Regions from separate parts of the Paenibacillus sp. J22P165 genome, predicted to be linked through region 1. Evidence: riboswitches for the same ligand, from Rfam matches in the RefSeq annotation. Region 1 holds a riboswitch; each other region holds the start of a gene.

Region 1 (5,830 bases):
AGCCCAGGGTGGATTAGCTCAAACGCAAGACTTTTTTCGGTTTTTTCTTATCCCGGGAATGGGACACTGTGGAGGCGGTCCGGGGTTGAACGATATTGGTCTTGGTGGAGTTGAAAGTGCTCAACTAGATAGCGAACATGATATTCTAAACGCACTCGTTGCTTGGGTGGAACATGGAAACGCACCAGAGCAATTGATCGCAACAGCGTTTAAGGATAGTTTTGCTCCGAATGGGATCAGCTTTCAGAGACCTGTTTTCCCTTATCCGAAGTTCCCGCAATACGTGGATGGAGATCCGAATTTGCCAACCAGCTATCAAGGAATTCATCATGAACGGGGTGGCGTTCTGGTACCAGCGGAACGATATCTTGTTTAATGCGAGATTATCGCCAATAGATAACCTTGCTAACCGTGCCGCTGATCTGCGGCACGGTTTTTCTACGCCTATTGCCAAAAATGACTAAACAAGGTGATAATGGAGAATGCAAATTGGGTAGTAATATACAAGCGTATATAACCTGTTCTCAATAGCTCTAAAAAATAAAATGTGGTGGTGAAGCTACTCAGTGTTATCTTCTTTAAAAAGATTTTTGATTGGACGACCGTTAAAATCAACAGAGTTAGGGGAACAAAAACTAAATAAAACGAAGGCACTAGCCATCCTTTCGTCAGATGCTCTATCTTCAGTAGCTTATGGCCCAGAACAAATATTAATTGTCTTAATGACAGTAGGCGCGGCTGCAATTTGGTATTCGATTCCGATTGCAATTGGTGTTTTAATTCTTCTTTTGGCACTTATCTTGTCTTATAGACAAATTATCTTTTCCTATCCTCACGGTGGTGGAGCCTATGTCGTGTCCAAGGAAAATCTGGGTACGTATCCTGGACTCATTGCAGGAGGTTCGTTGTTAGTCGATTATATTTTGACAGTAGCCGTAAGTGTGTCTGCAGGTACGGATGCGATTACTTCCGCATTTCCAAGCCTACATGCCCATAACGTGCTCATTGCCATTGTATTCGTCCTCTTTATTACAACATTGAATTTAAGAGGTGTAACGGAGTCAGCTTCTATTTTAGCCTATCCGGTATATTTATTTGTGGTAGCATTATTTATATTAATTGGTGTGGGGATATACAATATTCTAACGGGGCAAGTCTCTCCAGAAATCCATACTTCAATTGGTACACCTGTTGCTGGGATCAGTTTATTTTTATTGTTAAAAGCATTTGCCTCAGGGAGCTCTGCTTTAACCGGAGTTGAAGCGATCTCGAACGCGATTCCTAATTTCAAAGAACCTGCTCCTCATAATGCCGCTAAAACATTAGCCGCGATGGGCACGTTATTGGCTCTCTTATTTGCAGGAATCGTATATTTGGCCTTTGAATATGGCATCGTTCCCGCTGCAGAGGTAACCGTTGTATCGCAAATTGCGGAACAGACCTTTGGACGAAACTTTATGTATTTCTTTATTCAAGGAACAACAGCATTAATATTAATCCTTGCAGCAAACACAGGGTATTCGGCATTTCCTTTACTTGCGGTTAATTTGGCAAAAGATAAATTTATTCCCCGAATGTTTACCATACGAGGAGATCGATTAGGATATTCTAATGGGATTATCATTCTTGGCGTATTATCCATCGTTTTAATTATTGCTTTTAAAGGACAAACGGAACATCTTATCCCACTTTATGCAGTCGGTGTATTTATCCCATTTACCCTTTCTCAGACAGGGATGGTAGTCAAATGGGTCCGAGAGAAGCCCGCAGGATGGGTCACCAAGCTCATTATTAATACAACAGGGGCTGTAATTAGCCTTATCGTGTCGTTAATGTTCTTTTTAACCAAGTTCTCACAAGTGTGGCCAGTCTTAGTTTTCTTGCCTTTAATCATCTATCTCTTTCATCGAATTAAGCAGCATTATGAGGCAGTTGGCGACCAGTTAAGACTTGCAAACCGCCAACCATCAATCCCTGTTGAGGGTAATGTCATAATTGTCCCTGTGGCGGGTATTACACATGTCGTGGAGAACTCATTAAACTATGCCAAATCGCTTTCACCTCACCAGATCATTGCTGTCTATGTTCCATTTGAACGTGAAGATGAAGCGATGTTTGAGGAGAAATGGGAGAAATGGCAGCCTGATGTGAGGCTTGTGACGCTGCACTCCCCTTACCGAAGTATTATTAATCCACTGACCAAATTCATTGATACAGTTCAGCGTAAAGCCGGTGAATCGAATTATCAGGTTACCGTGATTATCCCGCAGTTCATTCCTAAAAAAGGCTGGCACAATATTCTGCATAACCAATCGAGTTTACTCATTCGTGCGCATCTACTGTATCGGAGAAATGTAATCGTAACTACGGTGCCGTATCACTTAACGAAATAGCAAGCAAAGCCGAAATTCCTAAATGAGGAAATTCGGCTTTTTTCATTTAAACCATCCCTTTTTTCTAAAAGCCATAAACATGCCAAAACCGATTCCGAACATGACTGTTAAAGCGATAAAATAACCCCATTGCCAAGTTAATTCGGGCATGTTAGTAAAGTTCATTCCATAAACTCCTGCTATGAATGTTAAAGGCATGAAGATCGTCGTTATGACAGTTAAAGTTTTCATAATGGTACTCATTCTATTGGAATTAAGAGAGATATAGCTGTCTCGTAAATCAGCTGTCATATCTCTGTTAGAATCGATCATTTCTGAGAGCTTCAACAAATGATCGTAAACGTCGGTATAGTAGTGTAAAAGTTCATGAAAACCCTTGATTCGTTCTGAATTCAGAATTCGATACAGAAGATCTCTCATAGGCACTATTGTTCTTCGAAGTTTTAATAGTCTGGATCGAATTTCAAATATATCTTCCATAAGTGCTTGGGTAGTTTCCGAACCAACGTTATTTTCGATTTCGTTTAATTGATCTTCAATTTGATAGATACTTGGAAAATACTGATCTACTAACTCGTCCATAACTACATAGGAAGCATACAGAGGACCTTTATCAACGCCATTTTTCTGCTGGGCTATTCGACACCAGGCATCTTCGATCTCCCTTGAAGAATTGGTATGAAAGGTAACGATAAAATTTGCTCCTAAAAATAGGTCCACTTCTTCAGCGGCTAGTGTTGTTTGATTGATGGCATGCATGACGAAAAAGTGTACATCTTCATAGTGATCTAATTTTGGCCGTTGTAAATAATGAAAACAATCCTCAATTGCAAGTGGATGAAAGTTAAAATGTTCTTCTAATAACTTGGACTCTTCTTCACTAGGTTGGTTAAAATCAACCCAATACCAGTTATAGTTTGAACTTGAAAGCTGAGTTAGTTGAACATCCTGTATAACTTCTAAATCTTTTGTGATAGCAATTGTACGAATCATTCTGAATTGGGCCCCTTAGTTAAGTAAATGATGATCTTCTTGTTATTCCAACATAGGAATCTTATTATAACAACCGTACATGCCATTCATAAATTTAAAACGCAAAACAGATAGCCCTTACTTCACAGTAGGGCTACCTTTTTTCATTGAGATTTCCATCTGATGCTCTTCACGCACGCGCTGCATAAACACTTGAAGCTCTTCCTTGGTTTCACAAACGGCTGCATGTTCTAACCAAACAAAGAATTTCTTCTTCAGAATGGCTGAAACATGAAGGGGGTAGGTGTCACGCGATTTAATGATATATAACCCTGGGGAAACCTCATTCCAAGGTGAATTGAAAATAGTGCGAAGGGATAAGCGAGTGCGATGCTCCCAATCTTGTTTTTTCTGCTTGTTTCTAATAGATTGATACATTCTCATAATCATTTGATGATCCGATATTTCGGTCCATGTTGAGAATCCTGACAGGGTGGCATCTTGTGTAATTTCGGACCTTTCTTTAGAAAACCAGTAACCAACAATTATGGGAAAATGATTTTCTTCTTCAAGCCATAAGACACCAAACCATTCGTAATGCAAATCAATTGGATTTAACAAATGAGGTGCTATCCCTAAATAATAATGGGGGGAGGAAGTCATGACATTTCTCCTTTTGACTTAATCTCAAAGTCGGTTGTAAGCGAATATGTCATAATTGTAACGTTGAACCGTGTAAAAATGGGGTAAAGAATGGATAGTAAACGTATAAAAATTGAATAAAAACAAACTTCTCGACTTTATCAAGGTCGTTAGCCTATAGCCTAATTATTGAGAAAGAAGGCAAAAACGAAAGAAAACTGAAGCATTTCTATCGATAATGCAAATGATTTCTAATTGGACGCGCTTCCATAAGCGCTGGATGCCTCAGATTGCGAAATAGGTGTCTCCAACGCATTTTACATTTATGAGCAATCGGCGTAACATTCGATTCAACAACAACAGATTTGAAGCAAAACGCTGAGTTTCCGCAAGGAAAACGGGGGAACCAACCGAAGCTGATCCGATATAGAATCGGTTTCTCGGGGTGAATCTAAAGCAGGCATAGCTTGCCAAAGTAGGGCACTTCCAAGCCCGAATCCGACAGCTAACCTCGTAAGCGAATTGGGAGAGAACTACCTTCTTTTCGAGTCTTCATTAGCGCACTTATGCGACTTCGAAGCCCGAGAGTAGAGTTTCTCTGCTCTTTGGCTTCTTTTTGTTGTTCACAATTTGAGGAGAGTGAATCTATTATGTATCCCGAACCCCTGACTCTAGTAAGAGAATCCGATGAATGTACGCAAGAATGTAGAATTACCCGTATTGAATGTTTTCAATTCGATTGTGAATTATCCGATAAGCTGCAACCCGAACATGGTGATGACTGTCATTGCGGTTTACTGACGATTTCAACGAATCTTGGAACATGTGGTTTAGGGCAATTCGTAATTCCATGCGGCAATCTAAAGGGAGATTTTGTGCAATGGGCAACTGTTTTTCAGAAACTCAAAGGACTGAACCTTACAGATGGCATACAGTACGCTCATCAGAGACAAGAGGCATGGGGAGAAGTACGCACACATTTAATCAAATCAGCACTAAGTGATCTGTCCAAAAAGCTTGAACATGCATCTCGTGCATATCAGAAAGAGAAAGAAGATTTGAGTTTTCTAAGTGATCGCAATTATTTATTTGAGCATTCTGGGGCGTATATCTCTTTCTAGGGATTTGAATGTTCACACCTCCATATGATAGAGTTTTTAGAGAAATCAGGGAACGATAAAAGAAAGGGAGATAGGGAAGGATGACCTCTAACAAGGAGAAGGCTATATCGTTTTTGCAACTGGTGGCGTCGGGAGAAGTACGTGAAGCATTCCGGAGGTACATCGGTCCGGGATTCCTCCATCATAATCCCTATTTCCGTGGGGACGCAGATTCTCTTATGATCGCAATGGAAGAGAACGCCGCGAAGAATCCTCACAAAACCCTGGGGGTCAAACGTGCCATCGAAGAGGGTAATATTGTCGTGGTACACTCCCATGTTCAACAAAACCAAGAGGACATTGGGGGAGCAGTGGTTCATATTTTCCGCTTTAATCAAGATCTTATCGTTGAATTCTGGGATGTGGGACAGCCCATACTTGTGAATTCCCCTAATGAGAATGGCATGTTCTGATGGGGAATAGAGGTTGTCCCAAAAGACAACCCTGAGGATCGGAATCCACCGTAGATTGTGTGTTTGGCGGAATGGAGCGTTCTGAATAGATGTATAAACTACAGCTAATTTGCTCGAATCTGACGTGTTGGGATGATTAGATGGAAAAATGCTCTTCTGTCAAGAAAGTGGACGTCACTAAGTTATGCGACCCGTTGGTAATATAGTTGCTCAAATTGAGCGGGAGATATGTAGCCAATGGTGCTATTCG
Region 2 (5,830 bases), on a different contig from region 1:
AGCCTCTTCCATTAAAATAATTTTTTACCTAACACATGATCAATCGGAATGAAGCCAATGACACGACTATCCATGCTATTGTTCCGGTTATCCCCCATAACGAAAATATGGTCGGCAGGAACACTCCACTTTCGGTTCCCATTCGCTCTCATTTCCTCGTTAATGTAAGACTCATCCAGAAGCTCACCGTTGCGGTACATCTTATTATCTCTAAGCTCCAGCTCATCGCCTGGCTTACCGATCACTCGCTTGATCCATACATGCTTATCATCGCCTCGGAGAAAAAGGCTAATCAAAGGGCTATCCATTAGATCATTTTTAAAAGTCCGTTTCATTTCCACTCTAGAGTCTATAATGACAATGTCTTCATAGTTCGGTTCATAGCGAAACGTATGTGAAAGCTTCGAAACATACACACGCTGGCTATCATGTAACGTCGGATCCATAGAATGGCCGCTAACGCGTGTTGATTGAAATACAAACACACCTAGAAATACAACTAAAACAAAAGAAATCGCAATGGAACCAAACCAGCTCCAAATCTGTTTGACGACATTCAAGCTTATCTCTCCTTGCCTTATTCCGCCAGTCCGTGCTTGAAGGCATAGATTGCCGCTTGTGTGCGATCTTCAACCCCTAGCTTGGACAAAACGTTAGTGACGTGGAATTTCACCGTCTTCACGCCGATAAATAAATCATCCGCTAGCTCTTGATTCGATTTGCCCTTCGCGATTAAGCGAAGTACTTCCATCTCGCGGTCCGTTAATTCTTCATGCGGCTCCGCAGCTGGCTTCGGTTGACGGAAGCGATTCATAATTTTCGATGCAACTTGTGACTCCAGAATCGACTGACCTTTGGCCGCGGCTCTAATCGCTTGCGCGATTTCGGATGCTCGCGAGGTTTTCAATAAATAGCTGAATGCACCTGCTTCGATAACTGGATACATTTTCTCATCATCTAAGAAGCTAGTCAAGACAATGACCTTGCAATCCGGGTATAGCTGCAGTAATTTTCTTGTCGTTTCAATGCCGTCCATGCCTTCCATGACAAGGTCCATCAGCACGACATCAGGACGATATTCTTGCGCTAAGCGAATGCCATCGTGACCATTGCTCGCTTCGCCTACAACCTCAATGCCATCTTCCGTCCCTAGAACAGCTGCAAGTCCAATTCTGACCATTTCATGATCGTCAACAAGTAGTACTTTGATTAAGGCGTCGTCCATTTGCTACTCCCTCTCTATGTACAGTGCTAATTCTCGATCAATTGAGGATCGCTTGCTAGAATAGGTACTCGAATCTCGATACGGGTGCCACGTTCTGGTGCCGTAATAATATCAACCGATCCGCCGATCTCGTTCACGCGTTCCTTCATGGACACAATCCCATAGGAAGTTAACTTCTTCGCATCCAGCTCGAAGCCAACGCCGTCATCGCGAATCACTAAGCGAATGCCATCTGAACGATGTAGTAGCTTCACTTCCAGCTTATTCGCTTTGGAATGACGCAGGGCATTCGAAAGTGCTTCTTGCACGATCCGGAACAAATGATCTTCGATTCCTTTATTCAAGCGAATTTCCTCATCCATATCCCAGCTAATTGCCATAGGTACCTTGGCAGCCAGCTCTTTTAACAGCTCAACAAGTCCCTCAGACAATCGCTTGCCTTCGAGATGGATAGGGCGCAGATGGAGCAACAAGGCTCTCATTTCGGATTGCGCCACGGAGGCCATCTCCTCAATAAGATGAATCTGCCGCTTCGCCTTCTCAAAATCCTTATCCAACGTCCGGCCTACAGCTGTAGCCGTCATCGAAATTGCAAACAATTGCTGGCTCACCGCATCGTGCAGCTCGCGTGCCAAACGCTGGCGTTCTTCAATAACCGCGGTAAGCTTGGCTTTCTCCGTAAGCTCTGCATTGCTATTGGAAAGCCGTTGGAGTGAGGTCACTTGCTCCTCCCATCGCTTCATAATACGGCTAAGTTGTTCACCCAAGCGTCCGATCTCATCATCTTCCCCGTGTTGAAATCCTTCACGGGCAAATGTCCCTTTTTCCAATAAAATCATCGTTTCCATCATCGGCTCAAGTCTGCGTGTCACCTTTGAGCTGTTCCAATATCCGAACACCGCGCCAATAACACCTAGAATCAACAGGGCCATGAACGAAAACTTGACCCCCTGCTGCCAGTTCGTAAAGGGTTCGATTAAATTTCTTGAATTCAAAAAATAAAGCATAGCACCGAAAATAGCGAAGCTAAAGAGGATGGCCTCCCCCATGCTGCGCCATATCATATTCGTTAAACGTCGTTTGTAGCCGTCCACGTGGTGATCTCCGATCTCTACAAAGTTACAATACTTTGACCTTGATATCTCCTACGATATAAGAGAGCACGAGTTTCACTCGATGGTCGCAATGTTGATAATTCTCCGATTGCCACACCACTTTGTTCATTACGCCTGTTTCACGTTCTTCCGCGATATGAAGCTGACCGAACATGACAGAAGCTGTTACGGAAACACCGATATCATCAGGTACCTTTACATCAATATCCCCTACAACGCCCTGAAGGATAACTGTCGTTTCCTTTTGTTCTAGAATTGCTAGCGAGAGATCCATATACGTTTCCCCCACCAAATACCACGTCGACGTATTCCTTAGAATCCACGGTTCACGACCAAGGCGAACACTATCGACAATCTTTTGCTTTTGTATATACGTATCATCCTTATGAGCCTGCTTAGATCGAATGAAAAATAAACCTAATGAAATCAACACAACGGAAATGACAATTGTGAGATGATCACCAAATAAAATGACGGCACCAATCCCCATCAGCACATAACCCTTGCGTTCTTTGCGTGAACGAACACGGTGAATGCCCAGCAAAATAAGGATTACGGCCACAATGGGAAAAAAGCCTACGGTATGATCTAGAAGCAAAAAAACACCGACTGCAATCAGCACAAGCGCTGTATTTCGGCTGCGGTTATTTTTCATTTCTTCTCCCATCGATGCACCTCCTCTGGCTGCTGCTTCATGTCTTCGTTCATACGATTCTTAGCATACCATAAGAATGGACGACCTCCAAGATGCAAATCCTTATAGGGCAAGGCTTTGCCTTTCATGGAGGTCACGCGCCAACGCTATTTTCGGTTATGCGGATCTCGCTCATCGCGAGTTCGCTGCTCCTGCTGCCAATCGTGCTGCAGCTTGGTACGCAGCGCGCGCAGTTCATGCTGAAGGTTGCCTCCGGCTTCCTTCAGCGTTTCCTTCGACAGGCGGCCCGCCACGCGGAGCCCCTGCAACGCTTCCCGGCCGAGTTCGCGGCCGGCGACCTCCAGCTCGCGCCATGTGTCGCGAGCTTCTTTGCCGTGCAGCCCGCTGCGCGGCTGCACATCCTCGGCTGCGTGCCCTGCACGCAGCCCGCGCAGTTCCTCTGCGAGCGCCAGGCACAAGTCCTGGCTGCTCGCGTACTGCGCGCGGTAGTGCTCGCAAGCGGCTTCCTCGCGCAGCTTCTCTTGCAGGGCGAGCCGCGCGAGATCCTCTTCGCCGGCGCGCATGGCAAGCTCCGCCTGCTCGCTGCGCAGCTTCGCCATCTCTTCTGCGCGAGCCATGTTGCTGCGCAGCGCAATCGTAGCCTGAAGCGCATCTTCATAGCGCTCCTCTAACTGAACTATCGTAGGGTTCCCTGCATACGCAGTACCTGGATTCGTTTTGCCTACAGTCTCTTGCCAGACGGTTTCAGCCATCTTGCCGATACGGTCAAATATATTAGTAGGATCAATTTCCTGTTTCTTATCATTCATATCAAAATCGCCCCTCATCCTCAGCCTCATCCTTCATCATACTTCTATCGTAGCGCAATATATGATGTTCTAAAACCGACTATCGACTGTTTTTGAACCTAGACCTAAGTCTAGTATGAGAAGCGTACAACCATATATTGGTCGTTGTTCGAGCATGGCGATGATGATAAAATATTTGAAGCCGAGTCTAGTGCGTAAATAAAGGCACTGGTACGGGGGACGAAATACTTGGGGTGAATATTTGCTTCGGCTTGGAGCAGACTAGGGAGAACCTTCTTCCCGAACCCGTCAACTAACCTCGAAGGCTCATGAAGGAGGATTACCAATTGAATAAGCTTACTAAAGGGTTAACTAGCCTTGCTGTGTCACTAACAGTTTTGGCAGGAGGCTTTCTTTCCCCATTTTCAGCCCAAGCAGCTGCAATGGAAGTGAAAGTGCAAGTCAATGATGACCTGATCCATTTCCCTGATGCGCAGCCATTTTTGGATGGCAACCAAATTACCCAAGTCCCGCTCCGGTTTGTAACCGAGAAGCTTGGTTATACAGTGAATTGGAAAAAAGATGGAAACCAGATTGAAGTAACACTAAATAATGACAAACATACGATTACCTTGGTTTCAGGTCAAAAAGAAGCTAACATTGATCAGGAAACCGTCGTACTAGATGGCGCTTCCCAGTATCAAAATGGGCGGGTTTATGTGCCGCTTCGCTTCCTTTCCACCGTTGCAGGTGTACCTGTCCATTGGGATGCTAGCAGTAAACTAGCTATTCTGAGTAAAGATGGCGGGCAACATGCACCGGATTATCAAGTTTTTGAGTCTACAGCTTATTCAGCAGATCCTTCTGAAAACGGTGGGTACGGCGCATTTGATTACATGGGTAATCCACTTGCAGTCGGCACAGTTGCTGTTGATCCATCCGTTATTCCACTTGGTACCAAACTTTATATTGAAGGTTATTCGTTTAATGGTCTTCCGCAAGGCGGAATGTACGTCTATGCAACCGATACCGGTGGCGCCATTAAAGGAAAACGAATGGACATCTTTATCCCAGGCTCGCGAAAATCTTTGCAAAGCTTCGGCATTCAGAAAATTAAAGTATACCAAATTCCAAATTAATTGCTTGGAAGAGCTGCCCCTTGAGAATCAGACAAGGGCAGCTCTTTTTGGTAGGTGAATGTTCCGATGCAATAAGGGCATTCGTCCAATCAACAGGTATTCGCCCTACATATGTTATATAGTGTTTAACCCATATTCATTCAAAACCGGAGGGGATACTATGTCAGCTGTAGTTGGTGGAACGCCAGGATACGGAAATTCCGTAGGTGTAATTCTTGTTCTTTATGTACTGTTGGTCATCATTCTTGCTACATTCTACTAGGACTATCTTCCGTTAATTCGTTAGATTGCAAAAAAGCCCAGCCTGCTGAAACTTCTGTCCATAGAAGCTTCCAGCAGCGGGCTTTTTTTCATTTATCAATAAAATTATAAGTTCATCCGTTAAAGCGTTGTATACATCTTCACACCATCACCACGCTGATACCCTTGTCCTCCAGGAGGCAACCAAATCAAACAATCCGCATCTTTGATCGACACCATGATACTTGACTTATCAATGCCCGCAGGTCGCACCCAGATGGTTCCTGCTTCGACACGTGTCGTTCCCCGAATATAACGGGGATAGGCAGAAGGTTTATCATAAGTCACATCCAGAAACGCTGTAGACGCTTTTGCCTCAGGACACTGACTCCCTAACATTTTCTTAATAATTGGCTTTGCGAATAGCTCGAAGCCTACAAATGATGCTCCTGGATTACCAGACAATGCGATGAGCAACTTGCCCTGCCATAAAGCCGCACTTGTTGGTGTCCCTGGCCGCATCGCCACTTTATTGAACAATAGCTTACCGTCGAATCGACCGAATAGCTCTACGAGAACGTCGTAATCACCTACAGAGACCCCGCCAGAAGTCAAAATAAGATCAACATCAGGCAGCACTGCTTCAAGCGCGGCTTCCACCTGCTCAG
Region 3 (5,830 bases), on a different contig from region 1:
TGGAGAGTGTGTTCGAAGAAGGCGGTACGGGCAATCGTGTTGCAAGTACAATCAAACGGCCGATTGCAGGCAAAACGGGCACGACCGATACAGATGCGTGGCTCGTCGGCTTCACGCCTGAGCTATCTACTGCGGTGTGGGTGGGCTATGATAAGAGCCGAGATATTTCAACGGTGGAATCACACCTCGCCTCGCCGATCTTTGCGGATTTCACCGAACAGACTTTGGATGCGATTCCTCCGAAGCTGTTCCCAATTCCTGAGGGTGTAGCGACGGTTTACATTGATCCTGTGAGCGGCAAATTGTCCAATGAAGACTGTCCGAACGCCAAGGTGGAAGCTTTCCTCGCTGGTACGGAGCCTACGACTTATTGTACAGGCAAGCCTGCAAAGCCAGATGCAGCGGGCGGTCAAAAAGACGGCTCCAAAGGCGCTAACGGCTCTTGGTGGAACGATCTGAAACGCTGGTGGAATGATTAATTTACGCCTAAATGAAAACACAAAAAGGCAGTACTAAGCGCGTCTTAGTCCTGCCTTTTTGCTGTCCTAGTATATGAGGTAACATACACTAGGGTCTAGTATACCCGCTTCGACATTGTGTAACAATGGATGACACATAATGTTCATATTCTCCAGATTCGCTACAGAAAGCTTAGGAGAGCGCGTCCTTGAGGCTCTGATCTGAGCGGTTCCACCAGTCTTCGTTATGCTCAATTAGTCTATTGCGAAGCGCTGCGCGCTCACTGTCAGACAATCCTTCTAGAATGAATTTGCGTTTCATAGCGCCATCCATTTTGTTCACATGCTCCGCAAGAATCTTCCATCCGCGGCGAGCTTCCGTATCGATTAACATCTCACAAGCAGACATTCCCGCGTAATAGGCACCTTCTTCTGTGCGATCAACTGCTACCCACACGATCCACGCTTTACGACCATTCGGGACATCCTCTTTGTTCGTGGAGAATTTAATCCCCTTCTCAATCTTACTCTTGGCATGCAGGGTTCCTTCATCCAGATAAGCCTCATCCCCATCAATAATAATACCGGAGACGTTGCTTAGATCAATTGCTCCTGCGCCGAAGCCTTTGTGATTCACTTTTGAACTTACTATATTTAAGGCCAGCTTCTTCTTATCCGCTTCCATAAGGGCACCTTCCACTCTACATAAAGTTAAAATGACGACTTGCTTTCATTGTAGCGAAAGTCATCCCTTAGAACAAGGGGCGGAGTCTTCCATGGCCCTTTCTAACATTTCTTTCACCTCGCAGAAATATTCCCTAGGTTGTCTACATATACATGCTGTAGATGCTTGTTTAGGCGGGGTGAATCTCATGGATATGAATGCTCTATTCAATAGTCGCAAGGTACAGTGGTTTGCTGTCATGCTCCTTGCTGCCGGCGCAGTGTTAATAACGAACACCTTGCTCCCCTCCACATCAAGAGGGACTGTTCCTGTCGTCTCTAAAGAGGTACCTATTGCGAAGACACCGGACATGCAGCCTGCAGATAATGGCAAACCGTTAGAAACCTCAACACCACTTAGTTATCGTATTGCTGAATATCACATGAACGTTGCGTACACACCAGAAACGAGGCAGCTCCAAGGACAACAAACGCTCACGTGGGAAAATCCAGGCAATGTTCCTGTTCAAGAACTGTATTTCCACCTTTATCCGAATGCGTTCGCATCGAAGAAAACGACATTCATGCGAGAATCCGGCGGGAAGCTGCGGGACGATGAAGCGAAGGCAGATAGCGGCGGAAGTATGGAACTGCTCTCGGTAAAATCGGATACGGGTGATGATCTCACTAAGCGGATGACTTTTGTACAGCCTGATGACGGCAATAAGGACGACCATACGCTGCTCAAAATCCCATTATCTAAACCCGTGGGACCTGGTGAAACGGTCACCGTGAAAACCGATTTCCTAGTAAAACTGCCTGCAGCCTTTGCCAGAATGGGGTACGTCGATGACTTCATTATGGCAGGGCAATGGTTTCCGAAAGTTGCCGCCTATGAACGCAAGGGTACAAGAGGCCGCACTGAAGCTGGCTGGAATCTCCATCAATATCATGGCAATTCCGAATTCTATGCGGATTTCGGTATGTATGATGTGAAAATTCAAGTACCCGCCAATTACACTGTGGCGGCTACAGGATTTCCTGTGAAGCCTGCTGTGACGGAAAAAGGAATAAAGACCTATCAATTCTACGCTGAGGATGTCCACGATTTCGCTTGGTCGGCTTCGCCTCATTTCGTCTACGCCGAACAATCTTTCTCTGCTCCACAAGTTCCTGGTGTCAAAATTAAACTGTATCTCGATCCCAATCATCAAGATTTAAAGGATCGTTACATGTATGCGGCCAAAAAAGCACTCTCCCGTTATAGTCAGTGGTACGGAACGTACCCTTACTCTACCCTTTCTATCGTGGTACCGCCTCCAGGTGGAAATGGCGCGGGCGGCATGGAATACCCGACTTTAGTTACGGCTTGGGGTGCTAGTGACAAGGATCCCGACTTAGAACTAGAACGTGTCGTCGTGCATGAAATCGGCCACCAATTTTTCTACGGGCTCGTCGCCAGCAACGAATTCGAAGAAGCCTGGCTGGATGAAGGCTTTACCTCTTATGCAGAGGATAAGGTCATGGAAGCCGAATATGGCGAGGTGCCTAATTTACCTGTCGAATCCAGCTATATAACCTCTCCTAATGGGTTGCAGAAGGATGCATGGGCTTATAAAGGTCATGACCAGTATGCTGAAAATGTGTACACGCGTGGCAAGCTAGTGCTGAAAGCGATTGAGCAACAGGTCGGCACCAAAATGATGGATCGTATCATGCAAACCTATTTCCAACGGTGGCAGTTCAAGCACCCTTCTACGAAGGACTTCCAGCAAGTTGTGGAGGATGTCAGCAAAACAAAGTGGGACGATTTCTTCAATCAATATGTCTATGGTGAGATGATGATGGACTATTCTGTTGAGAGTGTTCAAGTCCGGCCTCAGGGCAATAAAGGTTCCGAAACTTACGAAAGCACAGTCCGCATCGTTAAACTTGGTGGCAACTCACCAGAAGTTCCCGTCCAGTTCCACTTCGCAGATGGGACAACATTAGATAAAACGTGGGATGGCAAGGAAGGCAGTATTGAGTTCAAATTAACACATGCTTCTCCTGTCGACTGGGTGCGCATTGATCCGAAGTACACACTCATTCTCGAAAATAAGCATATCAACAATTTTTATCAGACCCAATTAGATACAAAGTGGCAAATTCGATGGAATCTCGGCATTATTCAGTTCCTGCAAGCCATCTTCGGCTCAGTCGCCTGGTAAGGACTTGGCTTACCCCTCATGACAAACGCTGAGGGTATGCTTACGATGCTGGTTTTCTAAAGAAAACGTTAAGGAGGGACCTCGTTGGCTACCTATATCAAATCAGGCTTCAGGGCAGCTATGGCACAGCCTTTTGCCACAATCATTTTGTTCCTATATCAAATGGGCTGGGGTATTCTCCTGTATAAACTTGTTCAGGGCATACTTGTCCCCCTCATGCATCGCTTCCCTGGCGCCGAGCAGCCGAAGCAGGCATTGCAAATCTTCCTGGCTGAAGGCCAGTTTCAGTTAATAAAAACTGATCTTAGCTATTCCTATTTATGGTGGCTAGCTGCTCTCTTATGTGCTCGCATGCTGCTGACGCCACTCCTAAATGGCGGTGTATATTATTCACTTACGCACGCTCATCAGAATGCAGGCTATCGATTCTTTCGCGGGATGAAAAAACTTATGCTACCGTTTCTGCTCGTGTATCTCGTCCGGATTGCACTTACCCTGTTTCCACTCATCTGGCTGCTACCGAAAGCCTCATATATTCTTGGGCATAGCGGATCCTATGAGCAAGTCATTATCAAGCTTCTGCCTTGGATACTTAGTCTGTTGGTCTACGGCTTTGTCTTGCAGCTTCTCTTTATGTATGTGCAATTCGCCATCGCGGCTAAGCTAGGCATCCTATCTACGGTCATCTCCTTTTTTCGACATTCGCTGCCGATTGTCGGACTGTCCATCATTCTACTGGTGATTACAGGACTTTTAGCAGGGGTAACTGTCACAGCTACCTACATATGGGCTGGACTGATAGCACTAATCATTTATCAGCTGTATCCCCTATTCCACATTTTCATCCAGATTTGGGGGATTTCCTCCCAATATCAACTTCTTTCTGCCAAAATATCCAATTAATATTCAAAAAAACAGCCAATAGGCAAACATTCTCCCCCTCTCGTTGAGATAGGGGCTTTTTTTTGTCTTTTTTCCGAACAATCCGCCTTATTTTTAGCCTTTTTTCAAATGAAAAAAGAGGAATTTCATTGTTTATGACGAATTAAAAGGACTAGCATCAAAAAACCAAATATTTCATGCCGAATTCCTCAGTTTATGGGGAAACGGGGGAACCACTCCGGGTGAATTGATCTTGCAAGACAGGGATCATAGGGAACCTTCAACCGAACCCTCCAGCTAACCTCGTAGGCACCGGAAGGAGACAAGCAGTTGAAGAAAGTTGTTGGTCTTATTTTTAGCCTTGTTTTGTTTTTGAGTGTAAGTGTAGGAAGCGTTTTCGCGTCATCCTCCATGGACAACGCAGTCGAAGATCTCGTAGGAACTCCCTACAAATGGGCAGGAACGACAACCAAAGGGTTTGATTGCTCTGGTTTCACATCCTACTTGTTCAATGGGTTCGGCATCGACCTTCCACACAGCTCCAAATCACAAAACAGCGAAGGCTACTGGGTTGACAAAAAAGATCTTCGTAAGGGCGATCTTGTATTTTTCAACACGGATGGCAGCGGCATATCTCATGTAGGCATGTACCTTGGAGATGGTGAATTCGTTCACTCCGCTACAAATCAAGGTGTTGTGAAGAATAAGTTGAGCGAATCCTATTATGCGAAGCGGTATGTATCAGCCAGACGAGTTCTATGGGATGATATCTACAATCAACTAACTGCTGAATCCAAGTAATATTCTCGGCACAGAATGAAGCCCTGCAAGCGTTGCTCGTAAGAGCGGTTTGTAGGGCTTCATTCATTTGAACGAGAAGATAAGCGTATACTACAATGAATACATATAGGCTTTCGGCCTCCAGGAAGGATAGGAATACATGGACAGAATAAAAGATCTTACGCCCCCACCGTTCCCCGGCATCATTCAATCCATTGATGACATTCGCACAGATATCGGAGAGGCGCATCCGGCAGTCCAAAAGAAAGTAATCAACCAAGTCGACGCGCATGCTAGAGCGTTTATCGCCAAATCACCCTTATTCTACTTATCTACGTCGCATGCGAATGGACTGTGCGATGTTTCACCTCGCGGTGATAGCGCAGGCTTCGTTCGCGTGCTGGATGAACATCGCCTCATCTATCCAGAAAGACTGGGAAACCGTCGACTGGACTCTATGCAAAATATGTTAACCAACCCGCAAGTGGGTCTCTTATTCATCATTCCTGGCGTAGACATGGTGCTCCGCGTCAATGGCCGCGCTTGGCTGACGAAAGATGAGGAGCTACTGTCCACGATGCAGTTGAACGGGAAGTCCCCCATCGCCGCTGTCGGCGTTGAAGTGCAAGAATGCTTCATACATTGCAGCCGTGCCCTCAAGCTGTCAAAGATTTGGGATTCCACTACGTGGGTGCCTGAGAAAGAGCATCCGGACAGCATGGAAATGTTCCGCGCCCATCTAGCATTGAACGGAGTTCCACTAGAAGAATAGGAACAAACAGCCTTCTAACCATAATGTGTAACTTGACATCACATGTTACCCATCCTATAATAACG
Region 4 (5,830 bases), on a different contig from region 1:
TACCAAATCCCCCTTATCATATGCGCACAATGAACGCTGCAACCATCATAAGCAGTGATTGATGACGATTTCGATTAGTATGTCCTATCCATGTAAGTCCATGCACTGACCTGTAACCCCTATATAAAGCAAAAACAGACCGCAAGGGCCTGTTCAATATCGGAACGCTATTAAGCTAATGCTGTATGTAAGTGATGCGGACTTGACCATCATCATTACATACAGTAACTTCGACGGATTCGGTAAGGATATCGGCGTAGCTGTATGACACTCGTTTGAAGGCGTGAGATTCTTGATCTAATTTCACAATAAACACAGAAGGGTAGGTTTCTTCTAAAACACCAGAACGCTCGACTGTCTTACGACGGCCACCATTCGCTCTCAACATGATCTTCTGCCCAACGTGGGGTTCCAAACTGCGTTTGATTTCCAATAGCGCATTTTTTGCCATTGTCAACTACCACCTCTTTCCTTGTCAATTATAACCCATTTACCCCCTCATGTCAAATGAGGGCAAATATTATATCAGCACCCTAATCCCGTTGTCAACGGCATTTTTGTTCATTTTCCGATTTCTCCTCCCTTCAGGTTGTCACCAATGTTCGCAAATTATTCACACTTTTCCAGTTAACGAGAAACTTCTTCTTGCCTTCTTAGACACACACGCTTCTTTTCGAGCAAACAAGGGCTATTCAAGCTATCTTTGAGCAAAAAAAAGAAACACTCGCCGTCACTCTCCTCCAAGGAGTCTGCTGACAGACTAGTATTTCTTTTAAACATCTGATTTTTAGATGTGTCCATGCCACAAAAGCACAAGCCACTATGCGCCGTCTTCCAGGAGCGCCAAATTTAGCTACACAGACTCTTCCGTGTGATGAATACCAGGAATGCCCATCCGATAACTACCGCGCGTCTCCACGCCTCCTAGGCCCTCTAAACCTGTCACCGTTAAATCCATAATATCCAACATCGAGATTGTCTCTCTTGTTGGCGTATAGGATAGCTTAGCAGCGATACACAGCGGATCTAAGGCGTGAATGAGAATGCGCGCAGGTGAACTTGCGAAATTAGCCCCAGCCCGCAGCAAGGCTTCGAAATGGGACTGACAAGCACCTGCAACAATAATCAAAGAATCACGATCCCTCTCATATTGTCTGGCAACTCGCACGGCATTCACAAAGTTTTGAGAATTCTTATAGCTAGACAGATTGCTCGGGCTGGCACTTTGGCGACTTTTCAAAATGCCATCATGGCCTGTGATGACGACAATATCCGGTTTATATTGAGGAAGCAATCTTTGCAGTGCTTCCGCCATTTGCACCTCAGGAATGTAGAAACCTTCTGCTGGCACGCGCAATTCACCATACAATTGCATACTTTTGCGTAGATAACTTGGATCGCCATCCAAGTGAAGCACCCTTCCCGGCACTTCAAAATAGCTATTATTCGTGGGTAATGACTTTTGCTTATGGTTGATGGCTAACTGATTCTTCTCCTGCAGTTGCACTTGGGACACCGCTAGCCGACGCAGCGACTCACGAAACTCAGGCGAGCTTGACCGTGGATGATCTAAGGTCTCCTTAGGATTCGTTTTTGTCAGATCCGTGAGCGGCGCATCTGCAAGCAACCGAACATCAACACCTCGCAGAATGGCCTTGAGATGCTCAATTCGTTCAATTTTAAACACGACGTCGCCGCCATAGGAAATACGGGTAACAAAATCTCCTTGCCTCATCGCACAAATCCCCTCCTAAGGGTATCCTATGGCGAGGCTAGGCATTTGGTGCGGGTTATTTGCAGCCGTGCGCACGAAGCGCCGTTGACAAGCGTGCGAACTCTTCCATGCTGAGTGTTTCACCGCGGCGGGATGGCTCGATTTGAATGCTGTGCAGCAAAGCTTCCAGCTCCGGTTTGTTCTCTTTACTAAAGAACCTCGCCGCGAGGTTGTTGTAAAGCGTTTTGCGACGCTGAACGAAGGACGATTGAACGACAGCGAAGAAGAAGTCCACGTCCGCCACTTCGACAGGCGGCGCTTGACGTACTTTCAGCCGGATGACAGCGGAGTCGACGTTCGGCTGCGGCACGAAGACGGTGCGAGGCACGATCGTGACAAGCTCCGGCTCGCAGTAGAACTGCACGGCAATGCTAAGGCTGCCGTAATCTTTGGTGCCCGGACGTGCCGCCATGCGGTCGGCCACTTCTTTTTGGATCATCACGACGATATTCTCGAGAGGAAGCTTCTCTTCCAGAAGCTTCATGATGATCGGTGTCGTGATGTAGTAAGGCAAGTTGGCGACAACACTGACGCCTTCCATGCCTTCAAAATGCTGCTGGAACAACTCCGGCAGGTTGGTCTTCAAGATATCCCCATGAACGACAGTGGCATGGGGGTATGGCGCCAGCGTCTCGTCCAGAATGGGCAGCAGACGCTGATCAATCTCAACGGCTAGCACGCGGCCAGCAAGCTTGGCTAGCTGTTGTGTGAGCGCGCCGATACCCGGGCCGATCTCCAGCGCAGCTTTCGTAGGCCCGAGCTCAGCGGCCATAACGATTTTGCTCAATATATTTTGATCGATTAAGAAGTTCTGGCCCAGGCTCTTCTTCAGCACGAGTCCATTTTTCTTAATAATTTGTTTCGTTTTACTTGGTGTTGCCACATCTTCTGCTGTTACAACAACCTCTTGTCCGGTTATATTCATAGTATAGACCTCGTATCTATAGGTTCTCGTTCTCGTCAATCAATTCAAATGCTCAAGTGCCGCTTCGAATTCCTCTCGCGATATCTGAAACATCGCGCATCGCTTATAAAATTGCTTGCCATTGCAATAGCCAATACCAAGTGCATTGCCTACCGTCAATCGACGAGCTGCCGCATCGGGATGCACGATGAGTCCGGCAGCAATCAAATCTTCCATCGTCAGCTGCGAGACAGCAGCGTCATACTCCGTCCGCAGGCTCTGAAGCGCCTTACGGATAGTCTCCGGCGTCGCATTCTCGACGCCAATATCACCTTTATACGCAGCTTGCTCCTGCGTAATGAAAGCATGCTTGCAGCCAGGCACCTTGGCTGCTACGATTTTACGAATCCGCTCACCGGCGTGATCCGGATCCGTGAATATAATGACGCCTCTGCGCTGCTGTGCCAGCGCGATTCGCTTGAGGACGGCTTGTCCGATAGCGGAGCCGCCTGTTTCAATCGTATCCGCCTCCACAGCGCGCCTGATGGCTGCCGTATCGTCCTTGCCTTCCACAACGATCATTTCTTTTATCATCACCGTTTTCCTTCCCCAGTACGCAGAAAAAGAAGAGGGGTCTCCTCTTCTTTCGCGCAGGCAGATGCCAAGCTACGTGTATTTAGTAGTGTTCCCGTCACAACTACCGTTTACACGTTAGTTTTGGGACGGTTTTGTAGGGCCAACCACATACACAGTGTACCCTTGCTTCGTGCCGAATTTATTGGCATAGCCGTGATCTTCATAGTACACATCAATCATTTGACCTTTCACGCCGCTGCCAATATCTTCAGCGCGACGGAAGCCAATTCCTTCAATGTATACCCACCATCCAAGCGGAATAACTTTCGGATCGACCGCAATCGTACGACCTTCGGTCACGGTAGTACCTGTGTAGGTTTTACCATAGCCCGATGAGCCTTCGGTTTTGCCTGTCGACGCAGCGCCCGCTGAATAAGCTGTAAGCTTCACGTTTTTGAGAATTTGTTTGTAACCGAAGGTCACACCGTTCTTGGAAACCTCATCCACGCTCGGTGAAGAGGCAGAGAGAACAACCACAGGGTTTTTGGTGCCTACGGAAACTACCTTTTTAACACTTTCTGTTTGTACTTCTTCACCCACAACTGCTTCCGCGACTAAAACACCGTCTTCGAAAGTCTTTTCTTTCTTCTTGACCAATACGCCTTCTTTACCTTCTTGGACGACTTGCTCTTTCCCTTTAAGTAAAGACGCGTCATTCTTTTTCTCTGTTTCGAATGCGATCGGTACAGATACTTCCTCCGTCTCTTTCTTCACACGGACGATTTTGATTTCATCGCCAGTAGCTAGAGCGGCCGTCGGTTCGGGAGTCATTCGGTCATTCTCCCCAAGTGCAATATTTAAACGTTGCAATGCACTTTCTACCGTTCTTGCAGTTGTGTAAACAGTGGTGGTCTTTCCATCAGCAGTCAATTGAATTGGTGAGGCATGCTCGATTACAAATTTGTCTCCACCCTTGAGCTTGGTCGTGAGTGAAGCTGAAATTTCATCGTGCTCACCAATCGTTATGGCTTGTTCATCCAGTAGGCGTTGCAGGACCCATTGCTTCGTGTGCACAATAGTTTCTTGTCCATTCACAACCACGGATACGCTCTTGGTAGCCGTTCCGTACAACAACACCAAAAACATGAAAGTCATTGCGATTGAGATTATAGCTAGGCTTAAAATCAAACGCAAGTTTTCATGCTTCCATCGCAATGCGAAGGACATGCTGGATGATCGTTTTACATGGGTCTCGCTAATTGAGATACTGCCCACTTCTTCGGTCCTCCTTCAAAGCCTCGCCGCCAGGTTACAGCATGATTAAATTTGACGCGACTAAGGTTTTTAGTTTAACTTAACATGCTCGCCATCATCAGCATACAATGCCTTGCTGAATCTGGTCGTCCCCCCCTTTTACCTATTCATCATCCTATGAATTCCGGGTTAATTTATGTCTTCCGATCTGTGTAAAACCCTGTATGAGGACAAAAAGCCAGCAAGAAGAGGACTCTTCTCGCTGGCTTAGTTTGCATAATGAAATACAAATAGCACGCACGACAATCGTTACCTCTCTTACGCTTACGAGGTTAGCTGACGGATTCGGACGTGAGAGTCGCCCTACGCAGACGCAAACGATTCGTTTGACGTCCATGATTCACCCCTGTTACTCAATCTGCTTACTTAACTGTATTTTGAATACGAATTAAGCTTGCAGTGGTTCCCCCGTTTCCACATTTGGAACTCAGCGAATGGAAATTTGGCAAATTGGATATTAAGTTATTATGAAAAGTATATTACGCTGTTAATCTCAACCTGTAAAGGGATTAACACCCGTTAAAAAGGGCTAAATCGATTAAATTTCGATTATTTTTCGAATATAACCCAATTATATCTACATTTATCTAACTTTAACGTACGTATACGCTATTTTTCATAGTATAATGACCAAAACTAGGCTAAAAATGCAAATTTGTTTATAATGATTCTGGAAGTATTTGATCAAAAAGTACCAATAATTTGCTATTTAGGGAGGCAATTGAGATGGGTCCCATCTTGCAAGTAAACGCTTTATTCGGTGGATATTTACCCAACAAACCTGTTCTTCATGATCTTACCTTTTCCATTCGTCAAGGTGAAATGATGGGGTTGATCGGACTCAACGGTGCAGGTAAAAGTACCACCATCAAAAATATACTCGGGCTGCTTCAACCTCAAAAAGGGTCCATTCGCATTAACGGTTTAACACTAGCCGAAAATCCATTACCTTACCGTGCGACATATGCTTATGTGCCTGAAAGTCCAGAGCTATACGAAGAGCTTACGATACGCGAACACCTTGAATTAACGGCTATGGCTTACGGCGTTTCCAAGGAGGATTACGAAACCCGTTCCCAGTCCTTGTTAGAACAGTTCCAAATGAAAGACAAGCTGAATAGCTTCGCGAGCCATTTATCCAAAGGGATGAAGCAAAAGGTCATGATTATGAATGCCTTCCTGATCGAGCCCTCTTTATATATTATCGATGAGCCGTTTCTCGGACTCGACCCTTTAGCGATTCGTTCCTTGCTTGAATTAAT

The links. Region 1 has a riboswitch for cyclic di-AMP ahead of AC58QM_RS17335 (hypothetical protein). Riboswitches for the same ligand answer to the same signal wherever they lie in the genome.
Region 2: linked by a shared signal. The riboswitch ahead of AC58QM_RS29545 (stalk domain-containing protein) and the one ahead of AC58QM_RS17335 (hypothetical protein) in region 1 are both predicted to bind cyclic di-AMP.
Region 3: linked by a shared signal. The riboswitch ahead of AC58QM_RS22660 (C40 family peptidase) and the one ahead of AC58QM_RS17335 (hypothetical protein) in region 1 are both predicted to bind cyclic di-AMP.
Region 4: linked by a shared signal. The riboswitch ahead of AC58QM_RS33290 (resuscitation-promoting factor) and the one ahead of AC58QM_RS17335 (hypothetical protein) in region 1 are both predicted to bind cyclic di-AMP.

Annotation. Positions count from the first base shown of each region.
Region 1 is NZ_JCAUAP010000006.1:546,578-552,407, forward strand. It holds gene AC58QM_RS17315 (tannase/feruloyl esterase family alpha/beta hydrolase) at 1-376, shown strand, start outside; gene AC58QM_RS17320 (APC family permease) at 567-2,393, shown strand; gene corA (magnesium/cobalt transporter CorA) at 2,436-3,386, opposite strand; gene AC58QM_RS17330 (hypothetical protein) at 3,504-3,986, opposite strand; cyclic di-AMP (ydaO/yuaA leader) riboswitch at 4,374-4,543, shown strand; gene AC58QM_RS17335 (hypothetical protein) at 4,658-5,128, shown strand; gene AC58QM_RS17340 (nuclear transport factor 2 family protein) at 5,209-5,580, shown strand.
Region 2 is NZ_JCAUAP010000014.1:139,078-144,907, forward strand. It holds gene lepB (signal peptidase I) at 12-560, opposite strand; gene AC58QM_RS29520 (response regulator) at 578-1,225, opposite strand; gene AC58QM_RS29525 (sensor histidine kinase) at 1,252-2,319, opposite strand; gene liaF (cell wall-active antibiotics response protein LiaF) at 2,345-3,007, opposite strand; gene AC58QM_RS29535 (hypothetical protein) at 2,992-3,123, opposite strand; gene AC58QM_RS29540 (PspA/IM30 family protein) at 3,142-3,804, opposite strand; cyclic di-AMP (ydaO/yuaA leader) riboswitch at 3,974-4,126, shown strand; gene AC58QM_RS29545 (stalk domain-containing protein) at 4,131-4,922, shown strand; gene AC58QM_RS29550 (sporulation protein YjcZ) at 5,083-5,184, shown strand; gene AC58QM_RS29555 (molybdopterin molybdotransferase MoeA) at 5,304-5,830, opposite strand, start outside.
Region 3 is NZ_JCAUAP010000009.1:22,551-28,380, forward strand. It holds gene AC58QM_RS22640 (transglycosylase domain-containing protein) at 1-479, shown strand, start outside; gene AC58QM_RS22645 (YwhD family protein) at 652-1,143, opposite strand; gene AC58QM_RS22650 (M1 family metallopeptidase) at 1,337-3,331, shown strand; gene AC58QM_RS22655 (hypothetical protein) at 3,416-4,234, shown strand; cyclic di-AMP (ydaO/yuaA leader) riboswitch at 4,402-4,540, shown strand; gene AC58QM_RS22660 (C40 family peptidase) at 4,544-5,014, shown strand; gene AC58QM_RS22665 (MSMEG_1061 family FMN-dependent PPOX-type flavoprotein) at 5,154-5,765, shown strand.
Region 4 is NZ_JCAUAP010000022.1:12,850-18,679, reverse strand. It holds partial or broken gene AC58QM_RS33315 (small, acid-soluble spore protein, alpha/beta type) at 1-1, opposite strand, end outside; gene veg (biofilm formation stimulator Veg) at 176-451, opposite strand; gene yabG (sporulation peptidase YabG) at 854-1,735, opposite strand; gene rsmA (16S rRNA (adenine(1518)-N(6)/adenine(1519)-N(6))-dimethyltransferase RsmA) at 1,791-2,699, opposite strand; gene rnmV (ribonuclease M5) at 2,739-3,272, opposite strand; gene AC58QM_RS33290 (resuscitation-promoting factor) at 3,390-4,529, opposite strand; cyclic di-AMP (ydaO/yuaA leader) riboswitch at 4,815-5,011, opposite strand; gene AC58QM_RS33285 (ABC transporter ATP-binding protein) at 5,295-5,830, shown strand, end outside.